Regions from separate parts of the Kocuria sp. SM24M-10 genome, predicted to be linked through region 1. Evidence: riboswitches for the same ligand, from Rfam matches in the RefSeq annotation. Region 1 holds a riboswitch; each other region holds the start of a gene.

Region 1 (3,571 bases):
GCGAAGGTGGCCGGCTTGACGGCCGGGGTCCGCCCGGACGGGGCGGGGGCCTGGAGGGTGCTCACTGTGCGGTCTCCTCTCGGGCGAGCTCGGCGGCGAGGAACTGCTCCTGCTCGTCGAGCTGCGGGGTCTGCTCGGTGTAGACGTGGCGGAAGAGCTCGCGCGGGTCGACCTGCACGTCGGCGTTCATGCCGTCGCGCAGCGCCGCGGCGACGTCCTCGGCGGCGGCGGCGATGCGCTGCTCGGCCGCGTCGTCGAGCAGTCCCTCCCCGGCCAGGTAGGCGCGCATCCGGGTCACGGGGTCCTTGGCGATCCACTCCTGCACCTCCGCGTCGTCGCGGTAGCGGGTCGCGTCGTCGGCGTTGGTGTGCGCCTGCATGCGGTAGGTGTGGGCCTCCACGAGGAGGGGCTCGGACTCCGAGCGCGCCAGGTCCACGGCGCGGCCCAGCGTGGCGAGCAGGGCCACCAGGTCGTTGCCGTCCACCCGCTCCCCGGCCATGCCGTAGCCGACCGCCTTGTGGGCGAGGCTCGGGGCGGCCGACTGCTGGGACAGGGGCACGGAGATCGCGTAGCCGTTGTTCTGCACGAAGAACACGACCGGCAGCTTGAACACGGCGGCGAAGTTGAGGGCCTCGTGGAAGTCGCCCTCGCTCGTGGCGCCGTCGCCGCACATGGCCAGGACCACGGTGTCCTCACCGCGCAGCTTCGCGGCGTGGGCCACGCCCACCGCGTGCAGCAGCTGGGTGGTCAGCGGGGTCGACTGGATGCCGACGTGGTGCTCGTGGGGGTCGTAGCCGCCGTGCCACTCGCCGCGGAAGATCGACATCACGTCCATGGGCCGCACGCCCTTGGTCATCACGGCCACGGTGTCCCGGTAGGTGGGGAACAGCCAGTCGCCCTCCCGCAGGCACAGGGCCGCCGCCACCTGGCAGGCCTCCTGCCCGTGGCTGGAGGGATAGACGGCCATCCGGCCCTGGCGCACCAGCGCGGAGTTCTGGTCGTTGACCCGGCGGCCGACCACCAGCTTCTCGTAGGCGCCCAGCAGCACGTCCCCCGCGGGCAGCGGGTACTCGTGGCCGGGCTCGGTGCCCTGCTCCTCGGCCGGCAGCAGCCGGCCGGTGGGGTCCACCATCCGGATCTCGCCGCGCGCCGGGAGCATGTACTGCTCCGGCGTGATGCCGAAGGTCTGGGAGGCCCGGAGGATCGGGTCCTCGGGGGTCTCGACGGTCTGGCTCATGGTGTCCCCTCGGTCGGTCCCCGGTCCTGGTGCGGACGCGGGGAGGCAGGAAGGCCGCTGAAGTTCTGTCCGCCCAGTATGAGAAGAACCGACGGTTCGTATCCAGGGGTGCGGGAAAGTCCAGAATCCTGCGGGCATCGGTGCTGTCCTCGTGGACGAAATGTTCTACTGTGGCGTGGCGCACACGCATTCGTCCGACGCCGCTGCCCGCCCTCCCGTCCCGCCCCGAAGGAGCCCCGCCGTGCCCTCGACCCCCGTCCCGCTGGACGAGACCGACCGGAAGATCCTCGCCGAGCTCTCCCGGGACGCCCGGCAGTCGGTGACCGCGATCGCCGCGGCCGTGCACGTCTCCCGCGCCCACGCCTACGCCCGCATCAACCGGCTGCGCGACGAGGGGGTGATCCTGCGCTTCAGCACCGTGATCGACCCGGTGCGCGCCGGGCTGCAGGCCTCGGCCTATGTGACGCTGAAGCTCCAGCAGAACACCTGGCGGGAGCTGTGCGCGCAGCTGCGGGCCATCCCGGCCGTGCACCACATCGCCCTGGTGGGCGGCAACTTCGACGTCATGCTGCTGGTGCGCGCCGTGGACACGGTGCACCTGCGGCAGGTGATCTTCGAGCACATCCAGCAACTGCCCGGCGTGGTGGACACCCAGACGTTCCTGATCTTCGAGGACATCGACACCCGGGCGTGACCCGCCGGGGCGCCGGGAGCGCCGGGGCTCACAGAGGGCGCCACCGGGGGCGTCACGAGCGGCGTCACGATCCGTCACGGACGTCATCTTGGGTCGCGGAACGGCGCCGGCCCGCCCCGCGCATAGTGTGGTCCCAGCTTCACGAGACGCGACTGCCAAGCTCCGACTGGGTCGCGCACCAACCCCATGCTCATCGGGTGGTTCGGATGAGGAAGCGGCCTGCATCCCCGCTGCCCCGCAGCGGGTGACCGGTGCGGGTAAGAGCACGTGCACAGGAGCCGCGCCATGTCCCTCCCCGTGACCGATCACGACCTCTCGACCCGGCAGATCCACGCCGGCGCCGACCACGACCCCGGGCAGCGCACCCTCACGGTGCCGATCTACCAGAGCGCCGCCTTCGAGTTCCCGGACTACGAGGCCGCCCGGCAGATGTTCGCCCAGACCCGCGCCGGCTTCACCTACACCCGCACCGGCAACCCCACGGTCGCCGTGCTCGAGCAGCGGATCAGCGACCTCGAGGGCGGGGCGGGCGCCGTGGCCACCGGCTCCGGGCAGTCCGCGGTGGCCGTGGCCCTGCTGGCCCTGCTGGGCCAGGGGGAGGACAAGCACCTGGTCGCCTCCGAGAAGCTCTACGGCGGGACCGTGGACCTGCTCACCGACTCGCTGGCCGACCACGGCGTCGAGGTCGACTTCGTGGACCCCACCGCACCCGGCGCCTGGGCCGCGGCCGTGCGCCCCGACACCCGGGCCTTCCTGCTCGAGTCCATCGGCAACCCGCTGGCCACGCTGCCGGACCTGCCCGGGATCGCCGACGTCGCCCGGGCGGCGCGGGTGCCCGTCGTCGTCGACAACACCCTCGCCTCCCCGGCGCTGTACCGGCCGCTGGAGAAGGGCGCGGACATCGTGGTGCACTCGGCCACCAAGTTCCTCGGCGGCCACGGCAACGCCCTCGCCGGGGCGGTCGTGGACGGCGGGACGTTCGACTGGTCCGCCGAGCCTGCGCGGTGGCCCCAGTTCACCCGCGCCCGCGCCCGCTGGGGCGGGCAGAGCCTGCTCGACAAGTGCGCCGGCGCCAGCCCCTACCTGCACCTGGTCCGGGCCAAGTACGTGCACGACCTCGGCACCACGCTGTCCCCGTTCAACGCCAGCCAGATCCTGCAGGGCACCGAGACCCTCGACCTGCGGGTGGCCCGGCACACGGCCTCGGCGCTGACCGTGGCCGAGTTCCTCGCCGGCCACCCCGCCGTCGAGCGCGTGCACCACCCCGGGCTGCCGGGGGACCCCGGGGCCGGGATCGCGGCCCGGGACTTCCCCCACGGCACCGGCTCCGTGTTCTCCTTCGACCTCGCGGCCCCGGACGCCGCCGTGGGCCCCTTCATCGACGGGCTGCGACTGTTCAAGCTGGTCGCCAACATCGGCGACACCCGCAGCCTCGTGGCCCACCCGGCCGCGATGACCCACTGCCGGCTCACGCCCGAGCAGCGCCGGGCCGGCGGGATCGCCGAGACCACCGTCCGGCTCTCGATCGGCCTCGAGGCGCCCCAGGACCTCGTGGCCGACCTCGGCCAGGCCCTCGACGCCGTGCTCGAGACCGTTTCGACCCTCCGGAAGTGAGCCCCACCATGAGCCAGACCGTCACC
Region 2 (3,571 bases), on a different contig from region 1:
CCCGGCTGTACTCGTGGCCGCCGTGCAGCACGTTGATGCCGTCCTGCACGAAGGTGCTGGTCTGGTGGATCGACGGCACGACCGCCCCGGTCAGGGGGTCCGGGGCCTGGCCGGCGTGCGACGCTATCGTATTGAAGCCCCGACGGGTCATCGGCGCAGTGTCCGTCTGTGCTGAGTCGGTCAGGATGGTCACCTCAGCGCGCCTCCCCGGTCAGGGCCGAGGCCGGTACGGTGGCCAGCGCCCGGTCGAGGTCGGCGATCAGGTCCTCGGGACACTCCAGTCCGATGGACAGCCGGATCGTGGTCTCAGTGATGCCTGCGGCCCGGCGTTGGTCGGGGGTGAGCCGGCAGTGCGTCATGGTCGCCGGGTGGCTGACCAGGGAGCGCACGTCCCCGATGTTGGCCACGAGCTGGAACAGCTCCAGAGCGTCGATGAACGGGCCGATGGCCTCGGGGCCGGCGGCCAGGTCGAAGGAGAACACCGAGCCGGTGCCGTGCGGGAAGTCCCTCTCGGCGAGGGCGGCGCTGGGATGTCCGGGGATCGCCGGGTGGTGGACGCGCCCGACGGTGAGGTGCCGGGCCAGGTGCTCGGCGACCGTTCGCGCGGTCTCCTCCTGCCGGGCGATGCGGACGGCGAGGGTCTCCAGGCCCTGGATGAACTGGGCGGCGCTGGCCGGGGCGAGGGAGGGGGCGAGGTCGGGCAGGAACTTGCTGCGCGCCAGCGCCAGGTAGGCGCCGCGGCCGTGCCGGTCGATGAGCGCCTGTCCGCCGTAGCGGGCCTTGGGCCGGGTCAGTTGGGGCCACCGCTCCGGGGCTGCGCCGTAGTCGAAGGTGCCGCCGTCCACGATCGCCCCGCCGGGGACGGCCCCGTGCCCGCCGAGGAACTTCGTGGCGGAGTGCACCACCACGTCGGCACCATGTTCCAGTGGCCGGCACAGGACCGGCGTCGCCAAGGTGCTGTCCACCACGACCGGGACCCCGGAGGCGTGGGCGATGTCCGCCAGCGCCGGCAGGTCCGGCACGGTGGCCAGCGGGTTGGTGATGGACTCCAGGAGGAACGCGCGGGTGTCCGGCCGGATCGCCGCGCCCCAAACCTGCGGGTCGGCCGGGTCGGCGAAAGTGACCTCGATGCCGAAGTCGGCGAAGGTGTCCGTCAGCAGGTCCACCGTCCCGCCGTAGAGCTGGCTCGAGGCGACCAAGTGCTTGCCGCCGTGGAGCAGGGTCAGCAGGGACAGTGCGACGGCGGCTTGTCCCGTGGCGGTGCCGATGGCCCCGATCCCGCCCTCCAGGGCCGCCAGCCGGTTCTCGAACACGGCGACCGTGGGGTTGCCCGTGCGGCTGTAGGTGAACCCGGGGGTCTCCAGCCGGAACATCGAGGCGGCCGTGGCGTGATCGGGGAAGCGGTAGGCCGCCGTCTGGTGGATGGGCACGGCCACCGGCCAGTAGGGGGCCTCGGGCTCGTAGCCGGCGTGGACCTGTTGGGTGGCGTGGTGAGTCATTCGATCCTCCATCGGTCCTGGCGGTAGCACCGTGCCCGCCGGTCCCGGTGTCCCAGGGTCGGCTGACTGGTTGCTGCGGCGTCGTCGAGCCAGATCTCTCGGCCGCTCTGGATGGTGTGGTGCGCTCATCCCACTCGATGGACGGCTCTAGAGTCCAACGGACGGTGGGGTCGGCTGTCACAAAGCCACACGTCGGGACATATTCGGGCCGGGCGGTCGCGCTCGGCCGCCTCGGCCGACGTCGGGCCGGGTTTGTGACAGTTTGTGACGGTCGGCCGCCGCGCCCTCATCGTGGGCTCAGTGATGTCCCGGCGGAGGTCCAGCGCGTCGTCGAGGGCGTTGTACGCGGAAAAGATGACGCCCCCCCCGGGGGTGGCGTCATCAACGGCGTGGTGAACGGTGTCAACCGAATCCCGGGACCCGTGCACGGAGCCCTCGGATTCGTCCTCCGGCACCACAGGAGGGCTCTCCCCGGCCCCGCTCTTCGATCGTGGCAACCCGCGACGTATGACCGACCCCTACCGGGCGTCAAGTGCGTCAGGTCTTGGCGATGTCATGGTGCAGGGGCGATGGCGTGCCCGTGTCGGAATGCCGAAGCGTGACCCTGTTGGCAACGGCTTCTCCAGCAGCGTGGCGCTGTACCAGGGCCCATCGAATTCCCGGCGCCCCGCCTCTTGGAATCCCTGCTGCTGATAGAAGAGGCGCAGGGCCGTGTTCGACTCCACGCCGTCCAGCCGGATGACCTCCTCCCCCTCGGTCCGTCCAAGTCTTACGGCTTCTACGGCCCAGTCGAGGATGATCGACCCCAGACCACGCCCGGCTGCGCCCCGGTGGACCATCAGCCCGTGAACGTAGACCGCCGGGATGTCATCGGCACCCCCAACCTCCGGATCGGCCCACAGCAGCCGCGCAGCCGAGGCGTCCCCCATGACAGGGTCTCGGACCAGGTGCCATTGGCCACCACGTTAGGACACGTTAGGACAGGGCCGCCCATCACCTCGGTGACCGGGTACGAGCCACTCCCTTACCGGGACGCCTGAACGATTTCGGGGCTGAGTCCGGTGGCGTGGCGGTGGTGGGTCTCGGCGCGTTGTCCGAGGTAAGTGCCGGTGATGATCAGCACCGCGCCCGCGGCCGCCACGAGAGTGAGGGTCTCGTTGCCGAGGCTGATACCGATGGCCACCGCCCAGATCGGCTCGGTGCCCATCAGCAGGCTGGCCCGGGACGCCGAGGTCTGGCGGATCGCCCAGGTCTGGACCACGAAGGCGAACACGCTGCAGCCGAGCCCCAGATAGAGCACCGCCGCCCACTGGGCGGACGTGAAGGCCTGAACAGCACCCACCGCCCCGGAGGGGGCGGCGCCGGTGAACACCACCGCGCACACCACCGCCTGGATCAAGGTGAGGTCCACCGAGCTGACCCCCCTCCCCCGGGTGAGCCGGGCCAGTGCGGTGACGTGGATCGAACGCATCAGCGCCGCGGCCAGCACCAGCCCATCTCCGGTGCTCGGAGCGTGCAGTCCGTCCCCGGAGACCAACAGACATACCCCGACCACTGCCACCACCCCGGCCACGAACACCGCCCGCGGCACCGGCACCCGCGCAGCTGCTGCCTCCATCACTGGGGTGAACACCACGGTGAGACTGATGATCAGCCCCGCGTTGGTCGCACTGGTGCCGGCGATCCCATAGGTCTCCAGCACCAGCACCGCCGCCTGGGTGGCGCCCAGCACGATTCCGGTGACCACCTCCCGGCCGGAGGGGACGCACCGGGGCAGCATCCACCACCACGCCCCCAAAGCGATCGCGGTGATGATGAACCGCAGGGAAAGGACCACCGGGACGCTCACGGCCCCGGTCAGGGTCTTCGCCGCCAGATAGCTGCTGCCCCACACCACCGCCACCAGCAGCAACAACAGATCAACCCGGCGAGAAACAACAAAGGATGTCAGCACCCGTCCACCCTCACAGCCCATCACCATGAAGACCAGGGATTGGTTACTGCACTGAAGGTTTAAGGTTTGCTTATGGATCTGCACCAGCTGCGTCTGCTGCGCGAGCTCGGGGACCGCG
Region 3 (3,571 bases), on a different contig from region 1:
TCCGGGCTGGCCGAGCACTGGTGGACGGTGCCGGTGCTGCTGCTCTCCGCGCTGCGCCACGCCCTGGTCGAGGAGGTGGTGGTGGTCGCGTTCCTGACCGACCGGCTCACCCGCATCGGCTGGCGCTGGCCGGTGGTGCTGGTGGTCACGGCGCTGTTCCGCGGCAGCTACCACCTCTACCAGGGCATCGGGCCCTTCCTCGGCAACGTGGTGATGGGCCTGGTCTTCGCCGAGCTCTACCGGCGCACCGGGCGGGTCATGCCCCTCGTCGTCGCGCACTTCCTGCTGGACGCCGTGGGCTTCCTGGCCGTCGGCCGGCTGCTCGGCTGAGGCGGGCCCACCGTGCGGGCCCGCCCCGGCCGGCGCCTCAGATCGTGACCAGCCCGTCGGGGGTGCCGAAGGACACCGAGAGCAGCCCGGGCGTGCCCTCCGGATAGCGCCACTCCACCGCCAGGTCCTCGAGCGCGGTCTCCACGGGCGCGCCCTCCGGATAGCGCCACTCCACCGCCAGGTCCTCGAGCGCGGTCTCCACGGGCGCGCCCAGCCACTCGGCCACCCGCTCGGGCGCCCCGGCGATGCACATCCCGGCGAGGGCCACGTCGGTGATCCGCGCCTGGGACGGGTGCATCTCCGGGGCCGAGTCGAAGCGCACCATGAACGGCAGCTGGGGGTCGGCGATCAGGCCCTTGACGCCTATCTGGTGCCACTCCAGGCACCGGCCGTCGGGGAAGACCCGGTGGCCGGGCACCGCGTGCCGGCCGAGGCGCTGCTCGAAGGGCGCGAGGTCGTCGACCTCGACGACCCAGCCCAGCCAGCCGCCGCCGGCCTCGGAGCGGGCGCGCACGGCCCGGCCGAACGGGGCCTTCTCCGCCGCGGGGTGCTCGAGGACCTCGACGACCTCGACGTACTGGTGGTTGGTGAGCGGAAGGATCATGTTGCGGGTGCCGAAACGGGGGTGCACCCCACCCTTGACCGGCTCGATCCCGAGCTGGTCGGCAATGCGCTCGGTGGTGGCCGTCAGGCCCTCCGGGCGGCAGGCGTAGGACACGTGGTCGACTCTCATGGGCTCATCGTGGCACCGTGTGACTTTCGTCTCCAAATCGGTCCCCGGCGGGGTGCTCCCCGGCCCGTCCGGCGCGTGCGCGGGGCGCTCGCCGCACCCCGGCTTGACGCCGTGTCGCCCGAATCCGGAGAATGCTGTCCAGGTCATGAGCGCCAGCGTCCAAGCCCCAGCTAGCTGGCCGGCAACCCTCCACCGCGGTGGGGTGCCCTGGGTGAAGACCGGGCTCCTCGCGACCGGCGAGCGAGCAAGCGCGGGTCCTCGGTGCCCGGCCGTCGCACGGCAGCACCACCACGGTCGGACACCGGACCCCTGACACCCGCAAGGAGTCTCCCGGCATGTCCGAGTCCACTGCTTCCACGGCCGACCGCACCGCGACCGCGCTGCCCACCCCCGAGCACCCGGCCGGCTGGTCGTTCGAGACCCAGCAGATCCACGCCGGCCAGCGCCCCGATCCGGTGACCGGCTCCCGCGCCCTGCCCATCCACCAGAGCACGTCCTTCGTCTTCCCCGACGCCCAGGCCGCCGCGGACCGCTTCGCGCTCGCGGAGCTGGGACCCATCTACACCCGCATCGGCAACCCGACCACGGAGGTCGTGGAGAACCGCATCAGCGCCCTGGAGGGCGGGGTGGGCGCCCTGATGCTCAGCGCCGGGCAGTCGGCCACGACGTTCGCGGTGCTCAACCTCGCCGGGGCGGGGGACCACGTGGTGGCCAGCCCGAGCCTGTACGGCGGGACGTACAACCTCCTCAAGTTCACGCTGCCCAAGCTCGGCATCGAGACCACCTTCGTGACCGACCCGGACGACCCGGAGGCCTGGCGGCGGGCCGTGCGCCCGAACACCAAGGCGTTCTACGCCGAGACCATCCCGAACCCGCGCAACGACGTCCTCGACATCGAGACGGTCTCCGGGATCGCCCACGACCACGAGGTCCCGCTCATCGTGGACAACACGGTGGCGACCCCCTACCTCGTCCAGCCGTTCCGCTGGGGCGCGGACATCGTGGTGCACTCCGCCACGAAGTTCATGGGCGGGCACGGCACCGCGATCGGCGGCGTGATCGTGGACTCCGGCGCCTTCGACTTCGGCCGGTACCCGGAGCGCTTCCCCGGCTTCAACGAGCCCGACGAGTCCTACGGCGGGCTCGTCTACGCCCAGGCCCTCGGCGCGGAGGGCGCGTTCGGGGTCAACCTCTCCTACATCCTCAAGGCCCGGGTGCAGCTGCTGCGCGACCTCGGCTCGGCGATCTCCCCGTTCAACGCCTTCCTCATCGAGCAGGGCATCGAGACGCTGTCGCTGCGCATGGAGCGCCACGTGGCCAACGCCGGGGAGGTGGCCCGCTGGCTGGAGGCGCGGGAGGACGTCCGCTCGGTGAGCTGGGCGGGGCTGGAGTCCTCGCCCTGGCACGACCGGGCGCGCAAGTACGCGCCCCGCGGCGCCGGCTCCGTCCTCGGGTTCGTCCTCGAGGGCGGCCGGGCGGCCGGCGCGGCCTTCGTGGACGCCCTGACGCTGCACTCCAACGTGGCGAACATCGGCGACGTCCGCTCCCTGGTGATCCATCCCGCGTCCACCACGCACAGCCAGCTGCTACCCGAGGAGCAGCTCGCGGCGGGGGTGGAGCCCGGCTTCGTGCGCCTGTCCGTGGGGCTGGAGAACGTCACGGACATCCTGGCGGACCTGGAGCAGGGCTTCGCCGCGGCCGCGGCCGCGGCCGGAGGGCAGGAGTGAGCGTGACGGTGCTGCGCGGCGCCGGCGCGGACGTGCGCGAGGACGGCGTGCCGCGGCACGCCGAGATCGGCACCCTGGAGCTGGAGTCCGGCTTCCGGCTGCCGGAGGTCCGGATCGCCTACGAGACCTGGGGCGTGCTCGCCCCGGACGGCTCCAACGCGGTGCTCGTGGAGCACGCCCTGACCGGTGACACCCACGTCGCCGCCGGGAGGGCCCGGCCCAGGGCCCCGGAGGCGCAGCGCCGCGCCGCCGAGAGCGGCGGCTGGTGGGACGGCCTGGTCGGCCCCGGCGCCGCCATCGACACCGACCGCTACTTCGTGGTGTGCGCCAACATCGTGGGCGGCTGCTACGGCTCCACGGGACCGTCCACCCCGGCCCCGGCCGAGGTGGACCCCGAGCGCCGGCCCTGGGGCTCCCGCTTCCCCCTGGTCACGGTGCGGGACTCCGTGCGCGCGGAGGCCGCCCTGGCCGACGCCCTGGGCATCGACACGTGGCGCCTGGTCATCGGCGGGTCCATGGGCGGGGCGCGCGCCCTGGAGTGGGCGGTGACCTACCCGGAGCGGGTCCGGGCCTGCGCGGTGGTCGCCGCGTGCCCCCAGTCCAGCGCCGAGCAGCTCGCCTGGGGGCAGGCGCAGAACCTCGCGATCCGCCAGGACCCGGACTTCCGGGGCGGGGACTACTACGACGGGCCCTTCCCGGTGACCGGGCTGGGCCTGGCCCGGCGGATCGCCCACATCACCTACCGCTCCGCCGACGAGCTGCACCACCGGTTCGGGCGCAC
Region 4 (3,571 bases), on a different contig from region 1:
AGCTCCCGCAGGGGGGCGGTGGCCACGTTGCCCGAGGCCCGGTGCTCCAGGAACTCCGGGGCGTCGGCCACGCCGAGGCGGATCCACAGGCCGACCGCCACGAGCAGGGCCGAGAGCAGGAAGGGGATGCGCCAGCCGTAGGCGGCGAACTGCTCCGCGCTCATGACGTGCTGCACGACGAAGAACGCCCCGGTGGCCAGCAGCATGCCGGCCGAGGAGCCGATCTGGGTGAAGGAGCCGAAGAACCCGCGGTGCCGGGCCGGGGAGTGCTCCACGCTCAGCAGCGCGGAGCCGCCCCACTCGGCCCCGGCGGACAGGCCCTGGAGGATGCGCAGGACGACGAGCCCGACGACGGCCCACCAGCCGATCACCTCGTAGGTCGGCAGCAGGCCGATCAGGGTGGAGGCCACGCCCATGAGCAGCAGGGAGGCCACCAGCAGGGCCTTGCGGCCGATCCGGTCGCCCAGGTGGCCGGCGACGATCCCGCCCAGGGGCCGGGCGATCACCCCGACGGCGAGGGTGGCGAAGGAGGCGACGATGCCGCCGAGCTCGGTGGCCATGGGGAAGAACTGGACGTTGAAGACCAGGGCGGCGGCGGTGCCGTAGAGGTAGAAGTCGTACCACTCGATGGTGGTGCCGGCGAAGGCCGAGGCCAGGACGCGCTTCTTGCCGTGGACGACGCTCGTGCGTCCCGCGGCGGCCGCGGTCGGGGCCGGGATCGTGGTCGGGGGCGGGGTGGGCATGCGTCAGGCTCCTGGGGTTCGGTCGGCGTCGGTCCCGGCACCGGTCCTGGCGTCGCCGATGGCGTTCAGGCCCTCCGGCAGGGTGCCGTTGATGAGGTAGTCGCCGAGGGCGCGGGCGCGGAAGGCGATCGGGTTGTGGGTGGCCACGGTCTGGGCGTTGCGCCAGTGCCGGTCCAGGCCCTTGGCGGTGGACGTGGCGGAGGCGCCCACGGTGAGGAACAGGTCCTGGGCCGCGCCGAGGGCCAGCTCCGGCACGGTGACCTGGGCGTGCTCCACGGCGATCTCGGACCCGTGCAGCGCCGCCGGGAGGGCGCCGGTGAAGTCCGGCCGGTCGGCGCCGGTGGTGACGGCGGCGGCGATCCCGGCGTCCAGGGCGCGGGCGGCGTGCAGCACGGTGGCCTCGGCGGCGAAGGCCTTGGCGGAGATCCGGCCGGTGGCCTCCTGGATCAGCGGGTCCTCGCGGAACGGCAGGCCGAGCCCGGTGTTGAAGGTCCGCCGGCGGCCGGCGATGGTCTCCACGGCGTCCCGCCGGGCGGCGCGGGCGACGCCGGCCAGCACGGCCAGCAGCACGAGCTGGAAGAAGGCGGCCTCGTGGACGGCCTCCGCGCTGCCGGCGGCGCGGTCCAGCACGGCGTCGTCCGGGACGCGCACGCGGTCGAAGACCGCGGTGCCGGTGCCGGTGAGCTTCTGCCCGAAACCGTCCCAGTCGTCCTCGAGGGTGACCCCCTGGGCGTCCGTGGCGACGACGGCGAAGCGGCGTCCGTCCCGGCCGTCGAGGGCGGCCGAGACGCGGGTGTAGTCGCAGAAGACGGAGCCGGTGGCGTAGAACTTCCGGCCGGTGATCTCCCACCCCTCGGCGGTGCGGCGCAGCACGGTGTTCAGGGTGCCGAGCGCGTTGCCGCCCTTCTCCGTGGAGGCGTTGCCCACGGTGGCCCCGGCCAGCACCCGCGGATACCAGACGTCCTGGAGCTCCCGGGGCAGGAAGCGCAGGGACTCCACGAAGCCGGCGTGGGAGCGATAGAGGTGGGCGATGTTGGAGTCGGCCTCGGCCAGGTCGACCAGCAGCCGGGTGAAGTCCTCGATGCTGACCCCGGGACCGCCGTGGGCCGCCGGGACGCGCAGGGCGCCGAACCCGGCCCGGTCCAGCCGGCGCACCTCCTCGTAGGGCAGCGCGCGGCGGAGGTCCCGGTCCAGGGAGCCGGCGGCGATCTCCGTGAACAGCGGCCCGAAGCGCTCCTTCAGCCCGGCGTAGTCCACCGGCAGGCCGGCGGGGTCCGTGCCGACGCCGGGACGGGTGGGAGTCCTCTCGGCCGTGGTGCGGGTCATGCGGTGGTCCTCTCGGTCGCACCGAGGAGGGCCGGCCGTGCGGTCACGCCAGGGGCGGGCCCGGTGGCGGCAGCGCGGGGGCCGACGTCACGGAGCGACTGCAGATCCGGGATCTCCATCGGTTCTGGCCTTAGCACCCTGACCCCTGCGAAGGACGGGTTGCTGCGGCGTCGTCGAGCCAGATCTCTCGGCCGCTCTGAATGGGACGGATGACATCGCACCAGACCGCCGGGGTGCTGAGCCACCCGATGACGGCCGCATGTCGTCGGATGTCATGCTGACGTCACAGACGGTCATGTCGTCCCGGGTGGTGTAGGAATCCGCCGCGGGACCCCGCCCGGCCGGAGGAGGGGAGCGCCGCGCACCCGCTCAGTATCGCGGCCGGCCCGGCTCCACCTGCTCCGCCCAGGCGAGCACCCCGCCCTCGAGGTGGCGGATCCGCTCCTCCCGCCCGGCGTAGAACGGGCGCAGCGCGGCCAGGGCGGTCGCCGAGCGGGCGCCGGCCTTGCAGTGCAGCACGAGGTCCGCGCCGCGCGCCTCCGGCGGCAGGGCGTCCGGCCCCCGGTCCAGCAGCTCCTGGAGCGGCACGGCCACGGCGCCGGGGATCGCCAGGAGCTGCCGTTCCCAGTCCTCCCGCACGTCGACCAGCACGAAGGCCGTCTCTCCGCGCGCCCGCCGCTCCAGCAGCCGGGCCAGCTCGCCCGCCGCGACCGTCTCGGCGGGCTCCGCGCCGCCGGCCGGCGGACGGACGGCCACGGGCTCGGCGACGGCGGTGACCGGGGCGGCGTCCGGGTCCGGGTCCAGGCCCATCTCGCGCCAGGTCATCGCCAGGGCGTCGTGCAGCAGCACCCGCCCGAGCAGGGGCTCGCCGGTGCCGGTGATCAGCTTGACCGCCTCCGTGACCATCACCGCGCCCACGGTGGCGGGGAGCATGCCGAAGACCCCGCCCTCGGCGCAGCTGGGCACCTCCCCGTCCGGCGGCGCCTCGGGGTAGAGGTCCCGGTAGGTGGGCCCGTGGCCGGCCCAGAAGACGCTGACCTGCCCCTCGAAGCGCAGGATGGAGCCCCACACGCAGGGGATCCCGGTCAGGGCGGCGGCGTCGCTGACCACGTAGCGGGTCGCGAAGTTGTCCGCGCCGTCGAGGACGAGGTCGTACTGCCCGAGGATCCGCACGGCGTTGTCCGCCGTGAGCCGGCAGGGATGGGTGCGGACCCGCACGAGCGGGTTCAGGGCGGTCACGGCCTCCGCGGCGGACTCCGCCTTGGGCCGGCCGACGTCGGCGGTGCGGTGCACCACCTGGCGCTGCAGGTTGGAGACCGCCACGACGTCGTCGTCGACGATCCCCAGCGTTCCCACGCCGGCCGCGGCGAGGTACTGCAGGGCCGGGGCGCCCAGTCCGCCCGCGCCGACCACGAGCACCCGGGCGCTGCCGAGCCGGCGCTGGCCGAGCGGGCCGATCCCGGGCAGGGTCAGGTGCCGGGCGTAGCGCTCGAGCTCCGCAC

The links. Region 1 has a riboswitch for S-adenosylmethionine ahead of ABL57_RS13165 (O-acetylhomoserine aminocarboxypropyltransferase/cysteine synthase family protein). Riboswitches for the same ligand answer to the same signal wherever they lie in the genome.
Region 2: another riboswitch for S-adenosylmethionine. It lies ahead of ABL57_RS10485 (O-acetylhomoserine aminocarboxypropyltransferase/cysteine synthase family protein); the one in region 1 lies ahead of ABL57_RS13165 (O-acetylhomoserine aminocarboxypropyltransferase/cysteine synthase family protein).
Region 3: another riboswitch for S-adenosylmethionine. It lies ahead of ABL57_RS02685 (bifunctional o-acetylhomoserine/o-acetylserine sulfhydrylase); the one in region 1 lies ahead of ABL57_RS13165 (O-acetylhomoserine aminocarboxypropyltransferase/cysteine synthase family protein).
Region 4: another riboswitch for S-adenosylmethionine. It lies ahead of ABL57_RS15690 (acyl-CoA dehydrogenase family protein); the one in region 1 lies ahead of ABL57_RS13165 (O-acetylhomoserine aminocarboxypropyltransferase/cysteine synthase family protein).

The regions. Positions count from the first base shown of each region.
Region 1 covers NZ_LDNX01000117.1:2,116-5,686, reverse strand. The annotation lists gene ABL57_RS13180 (alpha-ketoacid dehydrogenase subunit beta) at 1-65, opposite strand, end outside; gene ABL57_RS13175 (thiamine pyrophosphate-dependent enzyme) at 62-1,237, opposite strand; gene ABL57_RS13170 (Lrp/AsnC family transcriptional regulator) at 1,479-1,931, shown strand; SAM riboswitch class IV at 2,069-2,201, shown strand; gene ABL57_RS13165 (O-acetylhomoserine aminocarboxypropyltransferase/cysteine synthase family protein) at 2,217-3,545, shown strand; gene ABL57_RS13160 (cystathionine gamma-synthase) at 3,554-3,571, shown strand, end outside.
Region 2 covers NZ_LDNX01000092.1:51,071-54,641, forward strand. The annotation lists partial or broken gene ABL57_RS21845 (PLP-dependent transferase) at 1-151, opposite strand, end outside; gene ABL57_RS10485 (O-acetylhomoserine aminocarboxypropyltransferase/cysteine synthase family protein) at 195-1,499, opposite strand; SAM riboswitch class I at 1,505-1,617, opposite strand; gene ABL57_RS23520 (GNAT family N-acetyltransferase) at 2,018-2,428, opposite strand; gene ABL57_RS10495 (DMT family transporter) at 2,524-3,537, opposite strand; gene ABL57_RS10500 (LysR family transcriptional regulator) at 3,526-3,571, shown strand, end outside.
Region 3 covers NZ_LDNX01000023.1:45,122-48,692, reverse strand. The annotation lists gene ABL57_RS02695 (CPBP family intramembrane glutamic endopeptidase) at 1-330, shown strand, start outside; gene ABL57_RS02690 (VOC family protein) at 368-1,063, opposite strand; SAM riboswitch class IV at 1,205-1,320, shown strand; gene ABL57_RS02685 (bifunctional o-acetylhomoserine/o-acetylserine sulfhydrylase) at 1,399-2,790, shown strand; gene ABL57_RS02680 (homoserine O-acetyltransferase) at 2,787-3,571, shown strand, end outside.
Region 4 covers NZ_LDNX01000131.1:12,115-15,685, reverse strand. The annotation lists gene ABL57_RS15695 (MFS transporter) at 1-743, opposite strand, end outside; gene ABL57_RS15690 (acyl-CoA dehydrogenase family protein) at 747-2,069, opposite strand; SAM riboswitch class I at 2,182-2,276, opposite strand; gene moeB (molybdopterin-synthase adenylyltransferase MoeB) at 2,439-3,571, opposite strand, start outside.